3 regions of the Nitrincola sp. genome follow, and region 3 is predicted to be linked to each of the others. Evidence: predicted binding sites of a transcription regulator. Region 3 holds the regulator's gene; each other region holds the start of a gene.

The links. Region 3 encodes sigma-54, which starts transcription at its own class of promoters, with help from an activator protein. Its sites were predicted from a motif close to TGGCACNNNNNTTGCTNT; they were not measured.
Region 1: the regulator sigma-54 is predicted to act here: its motif matches at 1,975-1,992, upstream of ACN0R1_RS12985 (circularly permuted type 2 ATP-grasp protein).
Region 2: the regulator sigma-54 is predicted to act here: its motif matches at 1,854-1,871, upstream of flgB (flagellar basal body rod protein FlgB).

Annotation. Positions count from the first base shown of each region.
Region 1 is NZ_JBLXDN010000016.1:65,655-69,891, forward strand. Features, by position in the region: gene ACN0R1_RS12980 (alpha-E domain-containing protein) at 1-472, opposite strand, end outside; gene ACN0R1_RS12985 (circularly permuted type 2 ATP-grasp protein) at 476-1,933, opposite strand; gene ACN0R1_RS12990 (DUF2126 domain-containing protein) at 2,264-4,237, shown strand, end outside.
Region 2 is NZ_JBLXDN010000046.1:18,068-22,304, reverse strand. Features, by position in the region: gene ACN0R1_RS19145 (flagellar hook protein FlgE) at 1-263, opposite strand, end outside; gene ACN0R1_RS19140 (flagellar hook assembly protein FlgD) at 280-951, opposite strand; gene flgC (flagellar basal body rod protein FlgC) at 974-1,408, opposite strand; gene flgB (flagellar basal body rod protein FlgB) at 1,411-1,815, opposite strand; gene ACN0R1_RS19125 (CheR family methyltransferase) at 1,964-2,803, opposite strand; gene ACN0R1_RS19120 (chemotaxis protein CheV) at 2,825-3,763, opposite strand; gene flgA (flagellar basal body P-ring formation chaperone FlgA) at 3,826-4,237, shown strand, end outside.
Region 3 is NZ_JBLXDN010000001.1:332,574-336,810, forward strand. Features, by position in the region: gene ACN0R1_RS01525 (KdsC family phosphatase) at 1-195, shown strand, start outside; gene lptC (LPS export ABC transporter periplasmic protein LptC) at 195-761, shown strand; gene lptA (lipopolysaccharide transport periplasmic protein LptA) at 748-1,260, shown strand; gene lptB (LPS export ABC transporter ATP-binding protein) at 1,263-1,991, shown strand; gene ACN0R1_RS01545 (RNA polymerase factor sigma-54) at 2,031-3,536, shown strand; gene hpf (ribosome hibernation promoting factor) at 3,585-3,875, shown strand; gene ACN0R1_RS01555 (PTS sugar transporter subunit IIA) at 3,897-4,237, shown strand, end outside.

The sequences.
Region 1 (4,237 bases), on a different contig from region 3:
TGCGTGTCTGCGTATAGCTGAGCGTTCCCGCGATCATGCCATTGACTGCTTCACAGCTGCGAATGACACGGTTCAAGAAGGTATCACGATTACGCGAAGTGATGCCGGACTCTACCTGACTACTGATCGTTAAATACAGTTGATTTACTTCCTCCCAGATACGTCGAGGCATTACATCCCGCGTAGTTCTGAGGTTTTCACGCGCCGCAGCCAGCGATGAAATAATTGACCCACTGTAGCGGCGATCACCACACAAAAAGCTCAATACACTGGCTTCATCCTGCTCCGAATAATACTTTTCAAATATGTCTTCACTGCCAGTAATGGTCACCAACGTAGCCCAGCCCAGACGGGTGGCGCGGGGGAAATCCAACAACAAATGGCTATTAACACTGATCAGACGCGCCGTATCCTCTGCACGCTCAAGGTAACGGGCTAACCAATACACATTTTCTGCAACTCTAGATAACATGGCTTAACCCTCTCTCACATCAACAACCCAGGTGTCTTTACTGCCACCCCCCTGCGACGAATTCACCACCAGCGACCCTTTGGTCATAGCAACACGGGTCAATCCACCCATGGTCACATAAGTCGAATCACCGCCAGACAGGATAAAGGGACGCAAATCGATATGACGGGGTTCCATGGCATTCCCGCAGAGTGTCGGTGCCGTTGACAGTTTTAAGGTGGGTTGCGCCATGTAGTTACGCGGATCAGCCTTGATCAATTCGGCAAAGGCTTTGCGTTCACGTTTGCTGGCATGTGGACCGATCAGCATGCCATAACCTCCCGACTCATTGGCGGGTTTCACCACCAGTTTATCCAGATTATTAAGGACATATTCCCGGTCTTTTTCAATCATGCACAGATAACTGGGCACGTTAGGCAATAAGGGTTCCTGATCCAGATAATAACGAATAATTTGTGGCACGAAGGCATACACAATTTTATCATCAGCCACACCAGCACCCGGCGCATTGGCCAGGGCCACCTTGCCAGCCCGCCAGGCCCGCATCAGCCCGGGCACACCTAAGGTGGATTCAGGATTGAAAACCTCTGGATCGAGGAACATATCATCGATGCGGCGGTATATAACATCCACCTGCTGCAGGCCATCAACCGTTTTCATGTAAACATAGTCATCATCACTGACCAGCAGATCGGAACCCTCGACCAGCTCGACCCCCATCTGCTGTGCCAGGTAGGAGTGCTCATAGTAGGCCGAGTTGTAGATGCCAGGTGTCAAAATCACTATCTGCGGCTCATCACCGGGGCGCGGCGACATAGCCGCCAGCATATCAAACAGCTGATCGGTATAATCATCTACCGGCTGGATACGCCCAGTGGCAAACATTTCAGGTAATACCCGTTTAATAACGTTGCGGTTTTCCAGCATGTAAGACACGCCAGAAGGCACCCGCAGGTTGTCTTCCAGAACATAGAGCGTACCGTCGCTGTCTCGGACCAGATCTGAGCCACAGATATGTGCCCAGACATTATGCGGTGGCGAAATACCCACACACTGGGGTCTGAAATTCACTGACTGAGCCAATACTTCGGCCGGGAGAACACCATCCTTTATAATGCGCTGATCATGGTAAAGATCATGAATAAACAAGTTCAGTGCCTCTACCCGCTGACGCAGACCAGCAGCCGTTTTCTCCCATTCTGTGCGGGGAATAATGCGTGGCACCGGATCAAAAGGCCAGGCGCGGTCTATCATGCTGCCTTCGGTATACACCGTAAAGGTGATACCCATGGTTTGTATGGCCACATCAACGGCATGCCGGTGCTCTGTCAATTCTGCCGATGCTAGCTTCTCAAAGTAATCACACAACATGCGTGCTTCGGCTCTAGGCTGTCCAGGCGCCGCAATCAACTCATCGTAAAAATCTTTGCACGCATAATCTTGCCAGTTCACTTTCGTCATAGCGTGTTATCCATTGTTGTCATCATACCGATAGAGTTTTATTTGCAATTGCTGTACCAGCTCAGTGGTATCAGGCCCTATACTCTGAAGTGAATAGATCCAGCTAAGCCGCCATGCACTTAAAAGGCGCCAATTGCACTTAAATAGTGCACAAAATGCAACCAAATGGAGCGTTTGCCATGCTTGGTTTCCGCATACCAGCCTCAGCCTAAGCCTGATTGTCTCTTAGGTATAGCTTATTAATGACCAGGTAGGTTATATCTGGCATATCTGTTGCTGATGAACCATCATAGATTCTGAAAGCCTATCTTTTCAGCAGGGTAAGAGATCATGACGATTCGCGTTGCACTGAAGCACACCACCCGATATGACTTTGATAAACCGGTGCACCTATCACCACACTTGATCAGGCTGCGCCCTGCGCCTCATTGCCGCACACCGATCGACGCCTATTCACTCAAGGTGTCTGGTGGTGAGTATTTTATTAACTGGCAACAGGACCCCTTCGGCAACCATTCAGCCAGACTGGTTTTTCCAGAAAAAATCCGCCGCCTTCAAGTGGATATAGAACTGATTGCGCCCATGACAGTGATCAATCCGTTCGATTTTTTTCTGGAAGATTACGCCGATTTATTTCCCTTCAGCTACCCTGAAGAACTGTGTAAAGAGCTTAGCCCTTACTTAGAGATTACCGAATCAGGCCCTTTGTTAACCCAATGGGTCAAACAGACTTCAACCGAACCTGCCGCTGTCGTGGATTTTCTGGTCGGATTAAATCAGAAGCTGGCAGCAGATATTGAATACACCATCCGTTTGGAACCAGGCGTACAAACGGCTGAAGAAACCTTGCAGAAGGCGCTGGGATCCTGCCGTGATTCAGCTTGGCTGATGGTCCAGATTTTACGCCACCTCGGACTCGCCGCTCGTTTTGTTTCCGGCTATTTAATTCAGTTGAAAGCCGACCTCAAAGCACTGGATGGCCCATCAGGAACTGACACCGACTTTACCGACCTGCATGCCTGGACCGAAGTGTACATCCCAGGTGCTGGATGGATAGGCCTTGATCCAACGTCTGGCATGTTGGCTGGGGAAGGGCATATTCCTCTGGCCGCCACCCCCTCTCCTTCCAGCGCAGCACCCATCACCGGCACATCGGAACCCTGCAAGGTGACCTTTGACTTTGCCATGGAAGTCACCCGTATCCATGAAGATCCACGTGTTACCAAACCCTACACGGATGATCAGTGGCAAGCGATAGACCAACTAGGCGAACGTGTTGACCAGATACTGGAACAGGAAGATTTGCGCCTAACTATGGGCGGCGAGCCCACCTTTGTCTCTATCGATGATATGGATGCAGAGGAGTGGACCATTGCCGCACAAGGGCCGAATAAACGCCGCTTAGCTGAAATTTTGTTGCAGCGATTACGGCCCCACTTTGCTCCCAACGGCCTAATCCACTATCAGCAAGGCAAGTGGTACCCTGGTGAGTCACTTCCGCGCTGGGCCCTGGCCTGTTATTGGCGTCGGGATGGCAAGCCCATATGGAAGGAAGATCGCTGGCTGGCCGACATCCACAAAAATTATCGTCTGGATGCTCAGGATGCCCGTCAATTCGCCACAGCCCTGACAACACGTCTCGGGCTGAAGCCGCAGCATTTGATCCCCTGCTATGAGGATGCCTACTATTATCTGTGGCTGGAACGTAAACAGCCTGTGGACATTGATCTCAGTAAAGAAGATCTAAAGAGTGATGAAAACCGCCGTCGACTAGCCACCCTGCTTGAGCAAGGCGTGGATAAAATCACTGGCTTCACCCTGCCCCTTGGACGTGATCTTAAACAGAACCGCTGGCGTTCAGGAGACTGGCCGGTCCGACGTCGACAACTTTATCTGATTCCTGGGGATTCTCCGATGGGCTATCGTCTGCCGTTGAGCGAGCTGCCATTGGCCGGACAGGAAGAACAGCACCACCCAGCCTCTTTATTTGAGGTCAAGCCACCATTACCGGATCTACATGGTGAAATTGCCAGCCGCTACAGTGCCTGGCTGCACCAGGAGCCCACCCTGGAGCGCCCTGAGGCACAGTTACGCCAAGAGCAGCACCCTGATGCTGACGAGAGCAGAATCATCCATACAGCCCTCTGTGTTGAGCCTCGTGAAGGCAAATTATTTGTGTTTATGCCGCCACTGGCGGAGTTGGAACACTATTTGGAACTACTGGTACAGATAGAACATACTGCCGCTGAACTGGAGCTGCCTGTCTGCCTGGAAGGCTATCCACCACCAGCTGACCCGCGTATT
Region 2 (4,237 bases), on a different contig from region 3:
GAACCATTGATGGCTAAATCAAGGTTATTATTAGTAAATTCGATGGTTCCAGCACTAAAGTCCTGAGAAATACCCGAGACTGTAACACCGGATCCAGGGGTATTACTGGAACCAGCTCCCACTACTGAAGTGGCATAAATATCAGCAAATTGAGTCCGTGAAGACTTAAAGCCGGTGGTACTGACGTTGGCTATATTGTTACCGGTCACATCCAACATGGTAGATGCGGCTTTTAGACCGGTAATAGCTGTATTGAATGACATGACGTTATATCCTCACTTACCCTAACTGTTTAACATCGCTGAAATCGATGCTGCCAATAGATGTATTCACTTTCATACCGATACCATTCTGGCCCAATGACACACTGTTCACAGTAAAGGGTAGCCAGGTATCAACCTGTGTATATTTTTCGCCATCATAGGCTTCGGCTATCATCTGATAGTTTCCCGGAGGCACGTCTTCGGAGGCATTCCAGACAAAGCTACGCTCACCGGCTTGAGTCTGCCCCATATTGACTTGATCCACCAAGGCTCCACCCTGGTCATAGATAGACACGCGAAGATCTGTTGTACTGGTTTCCAGACTGACAGTCCCTGGCAGCGCCCCACCCTGCTGAGTCATCTGTGCAATATCGGTATTAATGAATACCCGCTGACCGACCATTGACGAAGCCTGCAAAGCACTTTGACTACTTAATAAACTGTTGCTCATGGTTTGAAAGGTGTTTGACATCTCTGTCATGGTTTCGACCATGGTCATACTGGAAATCTGCTGCATAAATTCGCTGGTATCCGCGGGACTGGTCGGATCCTGATTTTGCAGCTGCGCGATCATCAGTTTCATAAACATCTGATTATCATCATTACTCTCAGCTTTTTTGGTTGAACTCTGCTGATTGGCTTGATTGATCTGATCATAGATGTTGTTGGTGGTATTAATCGTACTCATGACGATATCCTCTAATTCTGGCTTACTGACCCAGGGTCAGGGTTTTCTGCAGCATCTGCTTTGCCGTATTCATCACATCGGCATTAATCTGGAAAGAACGTGATGCTGAAATCATGTCAGCCATCTCTTCCACCACATTCACATTCGGGTAATACACATAACCTTGCTCATCTGACAGCGGGTGATCCGGCTCATAGGTCATACGTGGTTCAGACTGGCTCTCTACTATGCCTAATACTTGTACACCCTGCCCTGGCACTAACCCGGAGTCAGCCGAGCGGAGCTCACTAGCATCCGGTGCTTTCAGTGAGAAAACCGGGTGTCTGGCTCGGTAGGTTTCACCTTCACTTGAACTGACACTCTGTGCATTGGCCATATTACTGGCGGTGGTATTCAGACGAATGGTCTGAGCACTCATAGCCGAGCCGGAAATACTGAACACATTAGACAGTGACATACTTACTCACCCTTAACCGCTTTACGTAGACCGGAAAACTTACTGTTCAAAAACTCAAAACTAGCCTGATAACGCAGGGCATTATCGGTATAACGTGCCATCTCTTCCTGTACTTCAACCGTATTGCCATCGACAGCTGGCTGTAGTGGGTTGCGGAACATCAGATCAGCCGCAAAATCAGGATCAGCCAACTGCTGCTTATGCCCATCCTGCGTGACCGCCATTTTCAATGGCGATTGCTGTCCATCCATCGCGCCGCTTAACACGGCGCGAAAGTCGATATCTCTGGCTTTAAAGTTAGGGGTATCGGCGTTGGCAATATTATTCGCGATAACCTCAGCACGCCGCGCACGCAAAGTTAATGCATCCGCATGTATTCCCAGTGCTGAATCAAAATTTATTGCCATGCTTGCCACCTAGCTCAAAAAACTGCTTTGAACCAAATAAAGCAAACACTGTGCCAAAAACCAAAAAACCCGCTATTGCGGGCTTCGGGAAGAGCGGGTGATGAAAGTCAGATCAAAAGCGGCAAGGTACTGCCACCTAAGCGGCAACTCAAATCGCCTGATAGATAATGCCGGGGCGGCAATGGATCATTTTGTACAGGTCTGGCAGACCAGACAGGGATTCGGACGCCCCCAGAATCAGATAACCGCCTGGTTTGAGTTGCTTATGGATTTTACGCAAAATATCGTTTTTTACATCCGAAGAGAAATAGATCAACACATTGCGACAAAAGACAATATCAAATTGCCCTAACGTGGAGTACTGGCCCAGCAAATTCAAACTCTGAAAACGCACTCGGTTGCGTATTTCAGTCTTAATCTGCCAACTACCCTCGGATGATTTAGTAAAGAAACGCATCAGGCGATCCTGTGACAGCCCACGCCCCAAGGCCAGCATTTCATATTCGCCCTTGCGGGCCTGATCAAGCACCGTTGAGGCTATATCAGTGGCCACAATTTCCTGACCACTGGAAAACGCACTGGCTTTAGTCTGGCGAAACTCTTCAATCACCATACTGATAGAGTAAGGTTCCTGGCCAGTTGAACAGGCAGCCGACCAGATACGTAACTTCTGAAAGCTCTTGCCATCACTCAATTCAGGCAAGAGTTTGTTTTTCAGTATTTCATAGGGATGAATATCACGAAACCACAAGGTTTCGTTGGTGGTCATCGCGTCGATGACCTGCTCTTTAATTGTCGAGTTGCCCGGTTGATTGAGACGGCGAATCAAGTCAGAAAGACTGCTATAGCCTTCTTTCTGCATGATGCGACTGAGACGACTCTGCACCAGATACTGTTTGTGCTCTGCCAACAAAATGCCACAGCTTTTTTCCAGAAACTGGCTGAATCCTCTGAATTCTTCAGAGGTAATGCTGAATCCGCTCTTCACTCAATTCTACCTATCAGGTTGTCAGTGCTTATTAACTGCATTGATGCGCTTAACAACAACTGAAGCCAAGTCATCCGGATTAAATTTGGCCAGAAAGCCATCCGCTCCAACCTTTTTTACCATAGAGACATTGAAACCGCCGCTAAGCGACGTATGCAGGATCACATGTAATTTGTCCATACGGGTATCACTGCGAACCATTGAGGTCAGGGTATAACCGTCCATTTCCGGCATCTCAATATCAGAGATCAGCATCAAAAAATAATCAGGTACATCGACATCTCGATCAGCCAGATCTTTGAGTGTCTGCCACGCCTGACGACCATTGTTAGCCACAGTAACTTTAAGGCCCAACCCTTCAAGACTTCGAATCATCTGATTACGAGCTACCTGCGAATCATCACAGATCATAACCCGATACTGTTCAGCCTTGGTTTTCATTTCCTTGGTAGCAATATCACCGCTGATATCTGTTGATGCCGGATAAATATCTGCCAGAATCTGCTCAACATCGATAATCTCGATGAGCTTACCTTCAAACTCAAACACCGCTGTCAGATAGTTATCTGATCCGATTTCGGCAGGAGGTGCCATGATCTGATCCCAATTGGTGTTCAGAATACGGTCTACCTTTCTGACCAAAAAGGCCAGGGTGCGCTTGTTGTACTCAGCAACTATCAGAAAACAACCCCCTTCCTCTTCGGCGGGAACCGGAGGACGACCAATTGCCTCAGACAAATCGAGCACGGGTATTGTCTCACCACGAATATGCGCCATACCTTTGATGACAGAGGTTTTTCGGGGCACTTCAGTGAGTTCCGGGCACTGCAGCACCTCACGCACCTTGAACACGTTAATGCCATAGCATTGTGAGGTTTCAAGACCGAACAACAAAAGCTCGAGACGGTTTTGACCGACCATCTGTGTCCGAAGGTTTACACTATCCAATATACCTGACATGATTCAATAAACCTCAAGCCGACTTAAACAGAGTTGCATCTCCCCGATGGAACAGGATACGCGTGAATACTGTTAATTTAACACTAGTTGTATTGTTTTTGGCTACTTTTTTGGCTGCGACGGCTGTTAGCGCCAGAATGCTGCCTGAAGATATCGAACAACAGGTTCATGACACCCTCATTTATGAGTTTAACACACGATCGCCAGAAAGCCGGATTGAAGCAACAATTAATCCAGTAAATCCTGCATTGGACCTGCCTCGCTGCCAGACCCCCCTCGAAATCAGCCTGCCGTTTAATAGTGGGCAGCGGGTGACAGCAAAAGTTACCTGCCATGCACCTTCCTTTTGGAGCTTATTTGTTACCGCCCAGATAAAACAGCTCGTAGATGTTATTGTGACAAGTCGCCCGCTGGCCCGCAACACTCGTATAGCGCCCTCTGATATACGTATAGTCGAACAGGATGTAATACGCA
Region 3 (4,237 bases):
GATGATCTGCCGGACCTGGCGGCCATCATTACGGTCGCTTTTGGTGTCTCTGTTCCCAATGGTCATCCGGTAGTCTGCCAGGAAGCCGATTGGTGTACCTCCCGCCAAGGCGGTCATGGAGCGGCACGGGAATTCTGCGAAGTACTGTTATCAGCTCAGGGTAAACTGACCGGTCTGATTGAGGAATTTCGCTGATGTTTAGTGCCGCCCGCCTGAAACTGATAACCGGTCTGGCAATACTACTGGCCGCGCTGGTGTACTGGGGCATTTTTGGCAGTCCTGGTGAAACCGTTTCAGGTGACCCGGATAATCCAGATCGAGTGGACTTTTTTATCCGCGATGCGTACATCAGTGTATTCGATGAAAACGGACAACTCTCACGCATCGTCCAGTCACCCCATTTGCAGCATTTCCCGGCACCGGAGCTGATCACACTGAACAGCCCATTGATTACACTGCCTCGCGATGGACGTGGCGATACACAGATTTCGTCCGACCTCGGCAGCATGCCAGACGATGAAAGCAAGATTGAACTTGCAGGAAACGTCAGGGTTATTGATAATTCGGCTGCAGAAACACCTTGGGTACTGACGACATCAGTCATGACATTACTGCCACCGGATGATTATGCCGAAACCGATGCTCCCGTTCAGATTCAACAGGGAACCAACCGTACCGATGCTATCGGCATGCAGGCGTGGCTAAAAGAACACCGTATAGACCTGCTGTCTGACGTAAGAGGATATTATGCGACATACTAAAATGTTAATGCTGTGCCTGATCACAGCACTACTGATACTGAGTCAGACTGCTTACGCCCTGCCTGAAGACCAGGAGCAGCCAATCTATGTCTCAGCCGATCACGCCAGCATGAACGAACTCACTGGCGTCGCTGTGTATACCGGATCAGTTGAAATACGTCAGGGCACCATGCTGATGCTGGGTTCACGTGTCGAAATGCACCGTGATAATGCCGGTAGTATTTCCAGAATTTTATCGACTGGCTCCCCTGCTGAGTTTCATCAGCAAGCCAGTGCCAACCAGCCTACAACCAAGGCCTATGGATTACGTATGGATTACCAGGTACCCACTCAGACGGTAACCATTACTGAAAACGCTCGCGTTATGCAGGACGCCGACGAGTTCACCGGAGATCGCATCGTCTATGACATGGATAAATCTGTCGTGGATGCATTCAGAAGCGAGTCTCAGGATGGCCAGCGCGTGCAAATGATCATTCAACCGAAAGGCAACCAGTAGCCATGACCACCACTCTGGAAGCCCTGCATCTGGCCAAGTCCTATAAAGGACGTGATGTTGTTCGCGACGTTTCCCTGAAAATCAGCCAGGGCGAAATTGTGGGTCTGCTGGGTCCAAATGGTGCGGGTAAAACGACCTGCTTCTATATGATCGTGGGACTGGTAAATGCCGACAAGGGCAATATTCGTCTTGCACAGCAGGATATCACCCAATTGCCTATGCACAGCCGCGCCAAAAAAGGCATCGGCTATCTGCCACAGGAAGCTTCGGTGTTCAGAAAGCTGAGTGTCAGCGACAATCTGATGGCCATTCTGGAAACCCGTAAGGAGTTATCCAAATCAGACCGCACCCAGTTACTGGAAGAGCTGCTACAGGAATTCCATATTACCCATCTACGCAACAGCCCAGGTATGGCACTGTCTGGGGGGGAGCGTCGGCGCGTGGAGATAGCCCGTGCATTGGCCACGGAACCACGCTTCATTCTGCTGGATGAACCCTTTGCGGGTGTTGATCCGATATCAGTAAATGATATTAAACAGACCATACGGCATCTTCAGGAACGTAATATAGGTATACTGATAACTGATCACAATGTGCGCGAGACCCTCGACATTTGTGAACGTGCCTACATCGTCAGTGAAGGCGCCATCCTTGCAGATGGCAGTCCATCTGACATAATGGGCAACAAGCAGGTTCGCAGCGCCTATCTCGGCGACCAGTTCCGGCTTTAGTCACCATCCCTGCCTCTGAATAAGTGATCTTAACGGCATATGAAGCAAGCGTTACATCTCAAGATTGGCCAACATCTCACGATGACGCCACAGCTGCAACAAGCCATCCGCCTGCTGCAGCTGTCAACACTGGATCTACAACAGGAGATCCAGCAGGCGCTGGACAGCAACCCGTTGCTGGAAGTCAGTGATGATGAATCTGACACGACCGAAGCGCTCGTGGATCAAACCTATGAAGATAAAGAAACCGCTGCACTAAACAGCAATAGCGAAACGTCAGACAATTCAAACGAAGACACTGGGGCAGATACTGACTGGAATGAATCCATTCCCGATGACTTGCCCACTGACAGCAACTGGGAAGACACCTTCCAAAGCCAAGGCCCAGGCTCAGGCTCTGCTGCCGAAGGCGACTGGCCTAATCAAGACAATGATACCCGAGAAGACACCCTCCAGGATCATCTGATCTGGCAGTTGAACCTGACCCCCATGAGTGAACAGGACTATATGGTGGCAGAGGCCATTATCGACGCCACGGATGCGGATGGCTACCTGCGTAGCGACCTTGCCGAGCTACTGGAACAGTTCCAGGCACAACAGCCGGAACTGTTCATGGAAGCCGATGAAGATGAAATTCTGGCGGTACTCCACCGGGTTCAGCAATTTGATCCACCGGGGGTAGCCGCCCGAGATCTGAGTGAATGCCTGTGTATACAGATCAGGCAACTGCCAGAAACGATCGAATGGCGTGAGCAAGCAATTCGCCTTTGCCGGGAATTTTTACCCCTGCTAGGCAGCCATGATTACAAAACACTGATGCGCAAAATGCGTCTGAATGACGTTGAACTGGATAATGTCATCAACCTGATCCGCTCGTTAAACCCCAAACCCGGCGCATTGATCAGCTCCACTCAATCTGAATATGTCATACCCGATGTCATGGTGCGTAAAATCCAGGATGAGTGGATCGTATCCCTTAATCCAGATATCGCTCCTAAACTGCGGATCAATTCACAGTATGCGGATTTGATCCGACGTGCTGACAGCAGTGCCGACAATACCTACTTGAAAAATCACCTGCAGGAAGCGCGCTGGTTTTTGAAAAGTTTGCTGAGCCGCAATGACACGCTACTAAAGGTGGCAACCGAGATTGTCGAGCGACAGCGCGACTTTCTCGACACAGGTGATGAAGCCATGAAACCCATGGTGTTGCATGATATCGCTGAAGCGGTATCCATGCATGAATCCACCATTTCCCGTGTTACCACACAAAAATTCATTCATACCCCCAGAGGTATTTTTGAGCTTAAATATTTCTTTTCCAGTCAGGTTAATACGGCCGATGGAGAAGGTGCTTCATCCACAGCGATTCGAGCGCTGATCAAAAAGTTGATTTCTGCTGAAAATACAGCCAAACCCCTCAGCGATAACAAGATCGCACAACTGCTGAAAGAGCAGGGAATCAACGTAGCAAGACGTACCGTCGCAAAATATCGTGAGGCGTTAAGCATTCCGCCTTCTAATGAGCGCAAGCGTCTGCTTTAATTAACTATAGAGTACGACCTCATCGTACCGGCACTAAGGAGAGATACCATGCAGATCAATATAACCGGTCATCACGTAGAACTGACAGATGCATTAAATGAGTACGTTCGCAGTAAATTCGTGCGTCTTGAGCGTCATTTCGACAATATTACCAACGTACAGGTGACCCTGAGTGTTGAGAAGCAGCGCCAGAAAGCTGAAGCTGACTTACATGTAGCTGGAGGTGAAATATTTGCACAAGCCGAACAGGATGACATGTATGCTGCAATAGATGCCATGATCGACAAATTGGATCGTCAGGTCATTAAGCACAAGGAAAAAATGAAATCTCATAAATAACCACTAACTATTGACTATCACATGCCTATATCCGAACTACTGACTGAATCCCTGACACTCTGTCATATCGATGCCGTCAGTAAAAAACGTGTTTTAGAAATTGCCAGTGAAACACTGGCTGCCGAAATAGATGAACTGGAAGCTGAAGATGTCTTCAGCGCCCTGCTCAATCGTGAACGCCTCGGCAGTACAGGCATCGGCGACGGTGTGGCGATCCCACACTGTCGTCTGGCTGGCTGTAATAGAGCTCTCGCACTTTTAATCACCTTGAAAGAACCTATTGATTTTGATGCGATAGACAACCGTCCTGTCGACCTTCTCTGCTGCCTATTGGTCCCTGAAGATGCGGCTACAGAGCATTT